Regions from separate parts of the Pseudobutyrivibrio sp. UC1225 genome, predicted to be linked through region 1. Evidence: a T-box and tRNA genes for the amino acid it is inferred to sense, from the RefSeq annotation. Region 1 holds a T-box; the other regions hold tRNA genes.
What was found. The T-box of region 1 lies ahead of thrS (threonine--tRNA ligase). A T-box ahead of a tRNA ligase gene usually reads a tRNA of that ligase, here a tRNA-Thr.
Positions count from the first base shown of each region.

Region 2: it encodes a tRNA-Thr, which carries the amino acid that the T-box ahead of thrS (threonine--tRNA ligase) is inferred to sense. The anticodon was not compared.
Region 3: it encodes a tRNA-Thr, which carries the amino acid that the T-box ahead of thrS (threonine--tRNA ligase) is inferred to sense. The anticodon was not compared.

Region 1 covers NZ_FOVQ01000001.1:372,650-377,577, reverse strand. Annotated here, with positions in the region: gene BMZ41_RS01855 (NUDIX hydrolase) at 1-356, shown strand, start outside; gene BMZ41_RS01850 (hypothetical protein) at 360-1,421, shown strand; T-box leader at 1,460-1,667, shown strand; gene thrS (threonine--tRNA ligase) at 1,766-3,532, shown strand; gene BMZ41_RS01840 (radical SAM protein) at 3,535-4,425, shown strand; gene BMZ41_RS01835 (SGNH/GDSL hydrolase family protein) at 4,441-4,928, shown strand, end outside.
Region 2 covers NZ_FOVQ01000006.1:25,863-30,790, reverse strand. Annotated here, with positions in the region: gene BMZ41_RS09105 (ABC transporter permease) at 1-570, opposite strand, end outside; gene BMZ41_RS09100 (ABC transporter permease) at 567-1,394, opposite strand; gene BMZ41_RS09095 (ABC transporter ATP-binding protein) at 1,387-2,454, opposite strand; tRNA gene BMZ41_RS09090 (tRNA-Thr) at 2,484-2,556, opposite strand; gene BMZ41_RS09085 (hypothetical protein) at 2,715-3,065, shown strand; gene BMZ41_RS09080 (epoxyqueuosine reductase QueH) at 3,059-3,694, shown strand; gene argH (argininosuccinate lyase) at 3,714-4,928, shown strand, end outside.
Region 3 covers NZ_FOVQ01000014.1:75,205-80,132, forward strand. Annotated here, with positions in the region: gene BMZ41_RS13675 (M42 family metallopeptidase) at 1-66, opposite strand, end outside; gene BMZ41_RS13680 (ribonuclease H1 domain-containing protein) at 99-722, opposite strand; gene BMZ41_RS13685 (hypothetical protein) at 964-2,406, shown strand; tRNA gene BMZ41_RS13690 (tRNA-Thr) at 2,521-2,592, opposite strand; gene BMZ41_RS16005 (lytic transglycosylase domain-containing protein) at 2,694-3,380, shown strand; gene BMZ41_RS13700 (diaminopimelate decarboxylase) at 3,377-4,642, shown strand; partial or broken gene BMZ41_RS13705 (transposase) at 4,795-4,928, opposite strand, start outside.

The sequences.
Region 1 (4,928 bases):
TGGGAGGTCATATCGAAGAAGGAGAATCTCCACTTGATTGCATCAAAAGAGAAGTAAAAGAGGAGACCGGTCTTACACTTAACAGTGCAAAAATGCGAGGTCATATTACCTTTGTTATGGGAGATGAGACTGAGTATGCACACCTATTTACCAGTGATGACTTCACAGGCACCATTACAGATTCCTGTGATGAGGGAGAACTTACCTGGGTAGATATTGATAAGGTGATGGATTTAAATCTCTGGGAGGGAGATAGAACTTTCCTAAAACTATTAAATGATAGACAAGATTATTTTTCATTAAAGCTAGTTTATGATAAAGAAGACAATTTGATAGAGACAGTAATGGAGGAATGATAAATGAAAAAGAGACGTAGAAGACAAAGAAGAGCAATTTCTATTGCGGTTATCGTAATTGCGATAATAATGATTATTGGCTTTGCTGGATATGTATTCTTACAAAAGAATAATAATCAGAAAGAGACAACAGGGATTAATACTCCAGCAGCTTCAACGACAGAGACGAAAAAATCTGACGAAGCTGGGCCAGCAAAAGAAACATCAGATAATAACTATGAAAACCTCATAAACGGCACAGGTAAACTTAGCTTTGATTACTACAAAAAGAACGTATATCTCGACAACGAATACCAGTCTTATCAGGACGAGTTTGTTAGTAAGCTTTCAAAGGATGATTACACAATCTCTGAGCTTGTAGAAGATATGAACGCAATCTTCAGCAACCCTGATAATTACTATGCCGAAGGAAAAGTTGAATCAGTAGAATACGCTTATCTTGATTGCGGAAATGATGGAAATAAGGAGATGGTTCTTAGATTCACTTGTCCAATAGTAGAGGAAGCTTCAAGCATCGAGTTTATTCTTAAGGAAATGGATGAAAAAATCCAGGTTGTGTACTCATATTGCTGCTGGTCAAGAAGCGAAACCTCAATTAATTATCAGGGCTTCATCAGTGGTGGAGGCAGCAATGGAGCCAGCAACCATGGTTATGATTGTGGAATAATAAAGGCTGACGGTTCTTATTCTTATGGATATTATGAGGAAGAGGAATACGATTTATCAATGCTGGCTTACAGATATGGTGTAGAAGATTTAGATCCCTCAAGCCTTTCTGGAAATATTGTAGTTTACTCGCTTCAGACCGAGAAAAGCACAGCAGATAAAATGGCTCCTATCGTATTTTCGTATTTAGTATATGATGACAACTATAATGAAATTACAGACATTCCGAATCTATACACAGATAGTGACTATCAGAGACTTATAGATACTATACCTGATGCTCAGTTTATTCCTTATGATGAATTCCAGTCAAAGATTAATGCCAAGCTTGATTCAATTGGGGCGACTCAGGAAGTTATTGGTAGTAATCAGCTTCAGTATAGTAAAATCAACCTTTAATCTTGTAGAATTACAATATTTATGGTAGGATATACCACAGAAAAGCGATGACAGAAACAGTAGTATTTGCGGAAGCTAAGAGAGAGGACGCCTAGGCTGGAAGCGTCTAGTGGAAGCTTATATGAACACCATTCTCGAGCTGAGCGCGAAAGCATTTGCGTAAGCGTCTCCGGGTAGTTCCGTTAAAGACAAAATGAGTGAAACACTAAGGTGGAACCGTGTGAAATGTATATTCGCACCCTTAGGATTGGTTAGATGCCAGTTCTATGGGTGCTTTTTTGTTTTACACCCTTAGTACCAGTAGTTATTTACATTTTTCATTCATTAGTAAAAGGAGAAAAACAATGGTTAATTTCAAAGAAGATGAGTCATTAAATACTCTAAATCACTCATGTGCTCACATGATGGCACAGGCTGTAAAACATCTTTATCCAAACGCTAAGTTTTGGGTTGGTCCGGTAGTAGAGGAAGGCTTCTATTACGATATGGATCTTGGTGATGTTATGCTTACAGATGAGGACGTTGCTAAAATCGAAAAGGAAATGAAGAAGGTAGCAAAGTCTGGTTGCAAGATATACAGAAGAGAAATCTCTAAGGCTGAGGCTCTTGAGATGTTTAAGGATGACCCATACAAGATTGACTTAATTAATAACATGGATGAGGACACTCAGACAATTTCTTGCTACGATCAGGGCGATTTCACTGATCTTTGCCGTGGACCTCACGTAGATAATGTTAAGCTTTGCCGTTACTTCAAGCTTATTAAGCACTCTGGTGCTTACTGGAAGGGTGATGCCGAGAATCAGGTTCTTAACCGTGTTTACGGTGTTTGCTTCCCAACACAGGAGCAGCTTGATGAGCACCTTGCACTTCTTGAGGAGGCTAAGGAGCGTGATCACAGAAAGATTGGTAAGGATATGCAGCTTTTCATGGCTGATGATTTAATCGGTCGTGGACTTCCAATGTACCTTCCAAACGGTTACACAATCTGGACAGAGCTTGAGAATTACATCCGCAACAAGGAGCGCAAGCTTGGTTACCTTCACGTAATGACACCTTGCGTTGGTACAGTTCAGCTTTACCAGACATCTGGTCACTGGGATCACTACAAGGAGAATATGTTCCCTGCTATGGAAGTTGAGGGAGAGAACTTTGTTCTTCGTCCTATGAACTGCCCACACCACATGAGAATTTTTGCAAACCGTCCACATTCATACAAGGAGCTTCCTATCCGTATCGCTGAGATCGCTCATGATTTCCGTTTCGAGTCATCAGGAACTCTTAAGGGTATCGAGAGAGGACGTCACTTCTGCCAGAACGATTCACATATCTTCTGTACACAGGAGCAGATTAAGTCTGAGGTTAAGAGTGTATGCGACCTTATCTTCAGCACATACGAGGATTTCGGTATTACAGATTACAGATGCGTTCTTTCACTTCGTGACCCAGCAGATACAAAGAAGTATCACCAGGATGATGAGATGTGGAACACAGCAGAGCAGGCTCTTCGTGAGACTCTTCAGGAAATCGGTATTGAGTTCACAGAGGAGATTGGCGAGGCTGCATTCTACGGACCAAAGCTTGATGTTAACGTTAAGCCAGCTATCGGTAATGAGATTACACTTTCTACCTGCCAGCTTGATTTCTGCCTCCCAGCTAAGTTTGATCTTACTTACACAGATGCAGATTCTAACAAGCAGACACCAGTAGTAATTCACAGAGCTATCCTTGGCTCGCTTGATAGATTTATGGCATACATTCTTGAGGAGACAAAGGGTAACCTTCCTACATGGCTTGCACCTACACAGGTTAAGGTTCTTCCTGTAAAGAATGATGATGCAGATCTTAATGCATACTCACAGAAGCTTGTAGATGCGCTTGCAGATGCAGATGTTCGTGTTGAGTTTGATACACGTTCAGAGAAGCTTGGTTACAAGATGCGTGAAGCTCAGATTCAGAAGGTTCCTTACCTTGCAGTACTTGGCAAGAACGAGGAGGCTGAGGGTACTGTATCTTACAGACTTCACGGTGAGCAGGGCACTACAACAGTTAAGTTTGATGAGTTTGTAGAGCTTATTGTAAATGAGATTAAGACAAAAGGTCGTAAATAAAAATGAATAAGAAATGTACGCTTTGCCCTAGAAACTGTGGGGTAGACCGTGATGAAGCACTTGGTGTTTGTCAGGTTTCATCCACTGTAAAAGTGGCAAGAGCTGCCCTTCACTTTTGGGAGGAGCCATGCATTTCTGGTGAAAATGGTAGTGGAGCGGTATTCTTCAGTGGATGTCCGCTCCACTGTGTTTTTTGTCAGAATGAAGAGATTAGCCATGGCAAGGTAGGTAAGGAAATTACAACTGAAGAACTGGCGAATATTTACCTGGATTTACAAAGACAGGGTGCTAATAATATCAATCTTGTAACAGGAACTCACTACATTCCATCTATTGTGGAGTCGGTAAAAATTGCACGAGACAAGGGCTTGCAGATTCCAATAATTTACAATACTAGTGGCTATGAGACTGAAGAAAGTTTAAAGCTTCTGGATGGTATCGTAAATGCGTATCTACCTGATTTTAAATATTGGGACGATGTGTTGGCTTCTCAATATTCTCACGCAAAAGATTATCCTGATGTGGTAAAATCTGCTATAGTAGAAATGGTGAGACAGGTGGGAGAACCTAAGTTTAATGAAGATGGATTTATTCAGTCTGGAGTTATAGTAAGACAGCTTCTTCTTCCAGGTCACACTAAGGATTCTAAAGCTATACTTAAATATTTGTATGAAACCTATGGAAATCGTATATACGTTAGTCTGATGAGCCAGTATACGCCAATGCCTCATATAGCAGAAAAGTATCCTGAGCTTAATAGAAGAGTGACAAAACGAGAATACGAAGCTGTTGTGGATTATGCCTTAAATCTTGGAATAGAAAATGCTTTTATCCAGGATAGAAAGGTTGCGAAGGAAAGCTTTATTCCTAAATTTGGTAATGAAATTATATAGTGAAGGTGGTAGGTGATGATTTTAATTAACAACATGATAACTAGAACTAAAAACAAAGTCTTAACTTATTCAGTACTTGCTTTATTACTAATATTATTTATTATGCCAACAGGCACGGTAAGAGCCGCTGAGCTAGGAGGCAGCACACAGGAAACAACCGCAAGTGAAGAAGTAGTGTTTGATGCAGCCTTTTATGCTACTCAGTATCCTGATGTAGTATCAATCATAGGAAATGATGAGCAGATGCTTTATTGGCATTATGTTAATTATGGCAAAGCAGAAGGAAGATTTCCAAACGCCCAAGAGGCCGCAAAAGCTGTAACTGCCACCGTGCCTTTGGCTGTACCAGTAGTAGGTACAGAGACTTTGGCGGATGGCGCTTATGACATTCTTGCTATCGGTAATTCCATTACAGTACACCCTATGTGCAGTTATTGGTGGGGACCATGGGGAATGGCAGCATCAAGCATTGATAAAGATTATATCCACAGATTGCAGAATGG
Region 2 (4,928 bases), on a different contig from region 1:
AAATCCCGATAAAACTCCAGGGAAAATTTCTGGCCATACTACTTTGTAAAATGCATAAGATGGTGTAGCGCCCAAATCCATGGCTGCTTCAAAGCAGGCCTCAGAAAGTGACTGTAGTCTTGGTAGTACATTAAAGATTACATACGGCACTGAAAACGCAATGTGTGCAAGTACTACTGAAAACTCTCCAAGTGGAGTGAATCTGGTGAACAGAAGCATCAGTGAAATACCTGTAACAATATCAGCATTTAAAAGTGGAATATTAGTAGCGCCAAGCATAATAGCTGCATGTCTCTTCTTCATGTAGTGGATACCGATGGCAGCTGAGGTGCCAAGTAAGGTGGCCAGTATAGAAGAAGTAAGTGTGATTCTGATTGTGGTGCCAAGGGCTCCCATAATATTGTCGTTTGAAGTGAGGTTCATGTACCACTTAAAAGTGAAGCCGCCCCACACAGTACGTGACATAGAATCATTAAAGGATAAAACAATAAGCACTAAAATTGGTGCATATAAAAACAAAAACACAAGTCCGAGATAGAAGTAGGATGCGCCTTTTTTAACCTTTGTCATACAAGCATACCTCCATTCTCAGAATCATCAATCCTGTTCATGATAGACATAGAAAGAAGTACGAAAATCATGAGGATGATTGAAAGTCCAGAACCTAAATTCCAGTTTCTGGCAAGTGTGAATTCCTGCTCGATTACGTTACCGATAAGCAGAACCTTTCCTCCACCTAAAAGGTTGGAAACAACGAAAGATGAAAGGGCAGGTACGAATACCATGATGATTCCCGAAATGATTCCATCCTTTGAAAGAGGAACTGTAATCTTAATAAAGGTGGTCCACCAGTTGGCGCCCAAGTCGGCAGCAGCCTCTACTACGGAATCACTTACCTTTGATAATGCATTGTAAATAGGCAGAATCATGTAAGGCAGGAAATCGTAAACCATACCAAGTGTTACGGCTGCCTTAGTATATAAAATGTGTACTGTTGGAAGGCCAACAGCTGAAAGAATACTGTTTAAGATTCCGTTGTTGGAAAGGATAATCTGCCATGCCAAGATACGAAGCATGAAGTTCATCCACATTGGAAGGATAAACAGGAAAACTACAAAGCCTTTATTTGTGATTTTCAGGTTGTGCAAAATAAGCGCAACAGGGTAAGCAATAATCAGGCAGATTATTGTTGTGACAAAAGCAACCTCGATAGACAGCCAAAGTGATTTCAAATGTACTGCGTCAGTGATTGCTAAAAGATTAGAAAGTGTGAAGCTTCCTGCATCGTTTGTCAGTGCATATCCTAATATATAGAAAAGTGGAAGGATAGTGCATATCAGTACCCAGACTGCATAAGGGGCTGCAAGGAAGCTTGTTCTAAAGCGATTAATCATCTTCCTTCATTACCTCCTCGTCCTCTGACTCAGGCTTGTTCATAATTTGGATGTTAAATGGTATTACATTTAAAGAAACGTGCTGGCCAACCTCGAAATATTTGGTAGTGTGAACCAGCCACTCGTATTCACCACACTGAACATCAAGCTCGTAGTGAACACCCTTGAAGAGACAGTCTGTAATGACACCATCCATGAAGCCCTTACCTGGAGCTCCAAGCTCTACATCCTCAGGGCGGATGACAACGTCGACTGGCTTCATAGTTCCAAAACCACGGTCAACACAAGGAACCTGAACACCAAGGAAGGAAACAAGCTCATCCTTAATCATGATTCCTTCTATGATATTACTTTCGCCAATGAAATCAGCAACGAAAGCATTTTCTGGCTCATTGTAAATATCCTCTGGAGAACCAATCTGCTGAATATATCCTTGGTTCATAACAACGATAGTATCAGACATAGTGAGGGCCTCTTCCTGATCGTGAGTAACGTAAAGGAAGGTAATGCCTAACTCCTGCTTAATCTTCATAAGCTCGTACTGCATATTCTGACGAAGCTTTAAATCAAGGGCGCCAAGAGGCTCATCCAAAAGAAGTACCTTTGGCTCATTTACGATGGCGCGGGCAATAGCGATACGCTGCTGCTGACCACCTGAAAGTGAATCAATGGAACGCTTCTCAAAACCATCAAGGTTAACAAGCTTCAAAGCATATTTGATTTTGTCGTAAATGTATTCCTTTGATTTTTTCTGGATATTAAGACCAAAGGCGATGTTCTCCTCGATAGTCATGTGAGGGAAGAGCGCATACTTCTGGAATACTGTATTTATAGGACGAAGATTTGCTGGAAGCATAGTGATATCATTTCCATTAAGATAGATACGTCCTGAATCTGGCTTTTCAAATCCACCTAAAAGGCGAAGGGTAGTAGTCTTACCACAACCTGATGGACCAAGAAGAGTCACGAAAGTGTTCTCCTTAATGTATAAATCCAGCTCATCTAAAACAAGCTGTTTATCGTAGCTTTTTGATACGTGATCAAATTGAATGAATTCCAAAATTATATCCTCCTTATATATATGAAAAAAGCTCCGAATCAGACTCGAACTGACGACCCCCTCATTACGAGTGAGGTGCTCTACCAACTGAGCTATCGGAGCAAAAACAATGCGCAAGTAAACCTTTATGAAACTGAAATTTCTGCGGTTTTTAGTCTAATATAATTAGGTAAAAAAATCAATTAAATTGTTGAGAAAATCATGCCGTTTTATTATAATGACATTTGTAAAAATTTGTATAAAAAGGTTAGGAGAATATCATGGCTAGAAATACTAAAAGAACAATACCTTCATCTGCGTTAACTAAGTATGTTAACAAGGAGAATCTCCCGTTAATATCACTTATATGGCTGGTAGTTTTTTCGGTAGTTGCCATTGTAGTTTCTTGTGTAGCTTTCGATATTAATGTTGTTATTGCTTGTGTAATGGTAGTTCTTGAGGCTGCTCTTGCGGCATGTCTTAACAGAATTCCAATCTGGATTCACGGTCTTGTGTTCATTGCGCAGATTGTTATAGGTATCCTTGCTTCACAGGTTGGATTCATGGTACTTATGGCGTTTATCTATGTTTTCGCCATTGCATTTTTATTTATTTGGGCAAATAGATGGTAAAGATTAATTATCAAAAAGAATTAGATAAGTTAATAGATCAATTTGAAAAAGAAGGCCGCGTGCCTTCTTTATTACTACATAGCTGTTGTGGGCCATGTAGTAGTTATTGTATTGAGTATTTATCTCAGTACTTTAATATCACGGTTTTTTACTACAATCCTAATATATATCCAGACGAGGAATATTATCACAGGGTGAAGGAACAGCAGCGTTTTATCAAAGCTTTTCCTACAAAGCATCCGGTCGAATTCATCGAGGGTGATTATGATAAGAATCGTTTTTACGATATAGCAAAAGGTTTGGAGCACGAACCTGAGAAGGGAGCACGTTGTCATAAGTGCTACGAACTCCGTCTCAGACGGACAGCTGAAGTTGCAGCTGAAAAAAGCTTTGACTTTTTCACGACAACACTTACAATATCTCCAATGAAAGATTCTCAGGTTCTCAATGAAATCGGAATTCGTATAGGCGAAGAAGCGGGAGTGTCATGGCTTCCTTCTGACTTCAAAAAGAAGGAGGGCTTCAAACGCTCTACTGAGTTATCAGCAGAATATGATATGTATCGACAGGACTACTGTGGATGCGTTTATTCATATAATGAAAGACAGTTACAAAAAAAGCAGAATTAAGAATTACGGAGGATTAGTTATGGCACAGTTGTGGGGAGGTAGATTCACAAAATCTACCGATCAGATGGTTTATGATTTCAATGCTTCTATCAGTTTTGATAAAAAGCTTTTTGCTCAGGATGTCCGCGGTAGCCGAGCACATGTTAAGATGCTTGCTTCTGTTGGCGTTATCACTGATAAAGAGCGTGATCAGATTTTAGCTGGTCTTGATAGTATTGAAGCTGATGTTAATTTAGGGGCACTGGAAATTACTTCTGAGTATGAGGATGTCCACAGCTTTGTAGAGGCTAATCTTATTGATAGAATCGGTGATGCAGGAAAGAAGCTTCACACAGGTCGTAGTCGTAATGATCAGGTTGCTCTTGATATGCGTCTTTACACACGTGACCAGGTGGATGCTACATCACAGGCTCTTACACATTTACTTGAGACCATACTTAAGATTATGGAAGAGCATATTGATACTATTATGCCTGGTTTCACACATCTTCAGAAGGCTCAGCCTATCACTTTGGCACATCATATGGGTGCTTACTTTGAGATGTTCAGAAGAGACGTGCTTCGTCTTTCCGATATCAGAGTTCGCATGAATTACTGTCCACTTGGCTCGGGAGCCCTTGCTGGTACCACATATCCTCTCAACAGAGATATGACAGCAGAGCTTTTGGAGTTTGATGGTCCTACTCTTAATTCTATGGACGGTGTTTCTGACAGGGACTACCTCATTGAGTTTTTATCAGCCCTTGCCACTATTCAAATGCATCTTTCTCGTTTTTCAGAGGAGGTTATTATCTGGAATAGCAATGAATATCGTTTTGTAGAGATTGACGACGCTTATTCTACAGGCTCATCTATCATGCCACAGAAGAAAAATCCTGATATTGCAGAGCTCGTAAGAGGAAAAACAGGACGCGTTTATGGAGCCCTTACATCACTTCTCACTACAATGAAGGGAATCCCTCTTGCTTACAATAAGGATATGCAGGAGGACAAGGAGATGGCATTTGACGCCATGGAGACAGTACAGAATTGTATAGTTCTCTTTGATGGAATGCTTGCCACAATGACTTTTAATAAAGAGGTTATGGCTGAATCTGCAAAGAAAGGGTTCACAAATGCAACTGATGCTGCCGATTATTTAGTTAACAGAGGTGTGCCTTTCAGAGACGCACACGGAATCATCGGACAGCTTGTTCTTTACTGCATAGACAAAGATAAGTCTATCGATGAGCTT
Region 3 (4,928 bases), on a different contig from region 1:
GCTGTCAATGCCTAAAATATCTACTGTCTGCTGAACCATGTAATCAACGTATTTTTTAGTCTGCATTTCTAATATATCCTCCATTTATGTCTAAATTATTATTCTATACCAACCTCGGCTTTTGCCATTCTGTCAGCGGCTTCATTTCCGGGGATACCTGTATGAGCTTTAACGTGAACAAAATTTACCTTTAAGCTATCCTTAAGCTGGTCATATTCTTCAACATAGAACATTGAAATCTTTTTATTAGTTTTCCAGTATCTGAGGGGCCATTTCTCAATACCTTCATAGTCGTAGAAGAGAGTCATTTCAGAAAGTCCAAGCTCCACAGCCTTGCGCATTGCTGCAACAGCACCGTGAACCTCGCCTGCAACATTTCGTGAAACTGCCTCCTCAGGATCGTTGCCATTACCGCGGATCTCAATATCTTCTTCAACATCGCTGTAATGAAGAAAGCCGCCATAGCCATATACTCCGGTAGCTACATTAAATGATCCATCCGTAAACGCGTATATATCTGGAAGGCTGGTTACGCCATCTGCTTCGCTTTTTGCAACAGTAGAAGCAGTTCCTGTCATAAAAGCTTCAGCCTCTTCAAGTGTCTCAAAGCCTTTGAAAACAGCACCAGGAAAACCAGAAGTATTAGATTGGCACTCAGGCCAGGTCTTATAAATGCCAGGTACTTTTCCAACCTTTACAGCATAATAGTTTTTCTTTGCCATATTATTCTCCTATGATTTTTCTACCTAATATAGTAAAGATAATGTCCTGATTTTTCAAATATTAATCACAGACTACTGTTATTATAGAATATCATAGTGTTGGTTCATGTATGGGGGATTAAAAGCTGAGTAAAATCAATAAAAATACATATATAAGCTAATTAAATATATTTCTTATACAGTCCTTATATGGTACAATACGAAAGATTTTGTACAAATTAAGACATGGAGATAAGAAATAATGAAAAAAACTCACCTTATATTTTCACTAGTTTTATTTGCTCTATTGGTAGAGTTCTTTATTGTGCTTCATCCAATTGCCATTTTTGACACAGATGATTGGAATTTTATTTATATGCCACGAATACCAGTGCCAATCATCGGTAAATGGAATCCTATAAAGGTTTTTCCAGAATTCTTTATGCCATTGGTTTCCTATATAGGAGCGTATACAGTGTATCCGCTTACTGGGAAATATTGCTTGTCTTTATCAATAGCCAATGGTTTATTTATTTGTTTTATCATAACAGTCTATTTCACAGAGTTTTATTTGTTAATACAGAAAAAATATAAGCTTTCAACTGTTAAGAGTTTATTGATTAGCGTGGTTTTTATAGGTATGCATTTTTGCGCAGTGGCCCACGGTAGGAAAAATAATGTATTCCTGTTCTATGCATATGATATGACCTGCGTGTATCACTACATTTTATCAACCCTGCTAAATGCGTCGCTGGTTATGCATTTAATGAGAATAGGTGGTTTGGGAGCCTGGAAAACACTTGCTAAAAAGAATAAGATTCACCTTGCTTTGTGGATTTATTTTGCTATCTTTTCAAGCTTGTATTCCAGCGTGGTATTAGGAGCTTATTTAGGCGTAGAATTATTACACGCCTTATATAAAGAAGTTAAAGGTAAGAGCTTTAATGTGAAGAGCTACTGGACAAAGAATAGACCACCGTTAATCGTTATTCTTGTATGGTTTTGTTCATTTATAATAGAAAAAACAGGTGGGCGCGCAGCTTGCTTCGCTACAGGTATTCCTCATAATATTCTCTCTAGTGGGAAGAGAATGGTTTTTTGGTTCGGTCACTTCAATATTATATTTGTAGTAATTGGTGCGGCTGTTATTATATTGAGAATATTTTTCCTGAAAAGAGAATATCTTGTTGAGGATGCGAAAATAGCATTGGCATTATGCCTGACCACTATTTACATTATCCTTCTCAGCGCAGTTGTTAATTACACCTACGTGGAGCGAACAGACGCAATTTTACCTGTAGCATTTTGGGCATTGTTTATGCTTATGATGTTTGTGGGGAAGATGTCTGAAAAGATCAAATACGGAAATACGATATTATCCTTGATGGCAGCGGTTTCTGTAATAGGAACGGTTTATTACAGTAATACCTATGAAGAGATTAATTATGAAAAACTTCCATATGAGAATTGCGAGGCCTTCGTTGACGATGTAATAAATCAATTTAAGGAGGCTGAAAGTCAAGGAGAGACAGAAATAGAGCTTGTCCTGCCAGAGTTTAATACTGATGACAACTGGCCTATAGCTGATTATGCTAGTGGAAGTTTTTCAGAGTCCTTGTATTTTCATGGAGTAACGGATCAAAAGATTGATGTTGAAAAGATGGTATTTACTAAAAGGAAGAACAAGGAATTTGGAATAAATTAGAATTTGAGAAAAAGATTGTATACAATCGATATAAGGGTTTACATCACCACTTTATTATGGTAAAGTGTAGAGCAAATAAAAATCCCAAGGCACCATCGCCTTGGGATTAAAAAGAGCTGGTGACGGGAATTGAACCCGTGACCCCTTCCTTACCAAGGAAGTGCTCTACCTCTGAGCCACACCAGCTTGCTTATTCAGCAAGAAAAAGGATATCAAAAGTAGGTGGTGAAGTCAATACTGTTACACTATTTTTGTTGTATTATTCAGGGGTTTAAGGGGAAAAGAGTATGAAGATTTCGTTAGTGTCTCCAGGAGCGCAGGTAGTCTATGAAGAGTTTATGCAGGCTATTAATCAGAGTTCATCTCAGGGACGAACCAGTGCTTCGAACATTAGCAAGGCTTTTGCAAAGGCATTGAACACAACTACTGTTGCAGACAAGATTTCCAGCGCTACATCTTATAAGGACATTTTTATTGAGGCAAGCAGGAAGTATGGTGTTAGCTATGATTTGCTCACAGCTATGGCACAGCAGGAGTCGGGATTTGATGCAGACGCTGTCAGTCGCAGTGGCGCAATGGGTATAATGCAGATTATGCCAGAGACAGCAAAAGAATTAGGCTTGCAGCATCCTTTTGATGCTTATGAGAATATTATGGCGGGAGCCAAGTATATAGCTCAGAAGCTTGAGGAATTTGAAGGTAATGTGGAGAAGGCCCTCGCTGCCTACAATGCTGGAAGTAGTGTTGTAAAGCAATACGGAGGAGTTCCGCCTTACGGGGAGACACAAAGCTACGTGAAGAATATCAAGGCGATAATGAAGCGAGGTGCAGATGTGCCTTACACTAACTACATTTCACGTACAGCCACACGAAATCAATTGGAGGAAGATTTAAAAAAGCTTTTACGCGAACTACCAGATACAGAAGAATACGCAGTACTTAAGCAAACTTTAGCGGAGATTAACTATTTATGAAAACCCCATTTGTCACAAAAGAAAAGATTCAGGAGATTACAAAGGAGATTCCTACACCATTTAATATTTACGATGAGAAGGGAATCCGTGAAAACGCCCGAAAGGTAAATCAGGCTTTCAGCTGGAATAAGGGCTTTAAGGAATATTTTGCAGTTAAGGCAAATCCAAATCCATTTATTTTAAAAATCTTACAGGAGGAAGGCTGCGGTGTAGACTGCGCTTCCTATGTTGAACTCGCTCTTTCCAACGAGCTTGGATTCAAGGGCGACGATATAATGTTTTCTTCTAATGATACTCCAGCCAGCGAATTTAAGTATGCTGACGAGCTTGGAGTAATCGTTAATCTTGACGATTTCACACATATTGATTTTTATGAAAAGGTAGTGGGACATTTTCCAAAGAAGATGTGCTGCCGTTTTAATCCAGGTGGAGTTTATGAGCTTTCAAATGGTATCATGGATAACCCTGGTGACAGCAAGTATGGTATGACAAAAGAGCAGATTTTTGAGGCATATCAGATTCTTCGTGATAAAGGCGTAGAGGAATTCGGAATCCATGCCTTCCTTGTTTCAAACACTGTAACTAACGAATATTATCCAGCACTCGCAAAGACATTATTTGAGCTTATTGTTGAGCTTAAAGAAAAGACAGGAATTTCTATTTCCTTCGTAAATCTTTCAGGTGGTGTTGGAATTGCCTACAGACCAGACCAGACACCAAACGATATCCTTGTCATCGGAGAGGGAGTTCACAAAGCCTTTGATGAAATTCTTGTTCCAGCAGGACTTGGTGATGTGGCTATTCTTACAGAGATGGGGCGTTTCATGATGGGACCTTACGGCGGACTTGTTACTACAGCAATCCACGAGAAGCACATCTACAAGGAGTACATCGGTGTTGATGCCTGCGCAGTAGATTTGATGCGTCCAGCAGTTTATGGTTCATATCATCATGTTACAGTCCTTGGAAAGGAAAATGCTCCAGAAGATCATGTATATGATGTAACAGGCTCGCTATGCGAAAACTGCGATAAATTTGCAGTGGACAGACAGCTTCCAAAGATTGATAAGGGAGATATTCTTTTCATCCACGACACTGGTGCTCACGGTTATTCGATGGGCTACAATTATAATGGAAAGCTCAAGAGCGCAGAGGTACTTTTGAAGGAAGATGGAGGCTTTAAACTCATCCGTAGACCAGAGACTATCAAGGATTATTTGGCTACCTTTGATGGGCTTGGAGTAGTTGATAATTTACTTTAAAATGAAAAAAAGACTTAGCAAATTTGCTAAGTCTCAGAGTGTAGACAAAGAGGATGCTGCAAAACTAAAATTTTGCAGCATCCTTTCCTTTTTTCTAAGATTATATTTTGATTTTTGTGTAAAAAGGCCTTCCTTTAGGCCATTTTCAGATCCCATTCTTGCTGTATTTTTGCCAGTTTCTTTAAATTCATACACGCAAAGGTAAGCGCGACTTTCATTATCATGCGCGCCTTACCATACATCTGTGTATATCTAAAACCATGATTCTCTTTAGCTGTTCCAAAGA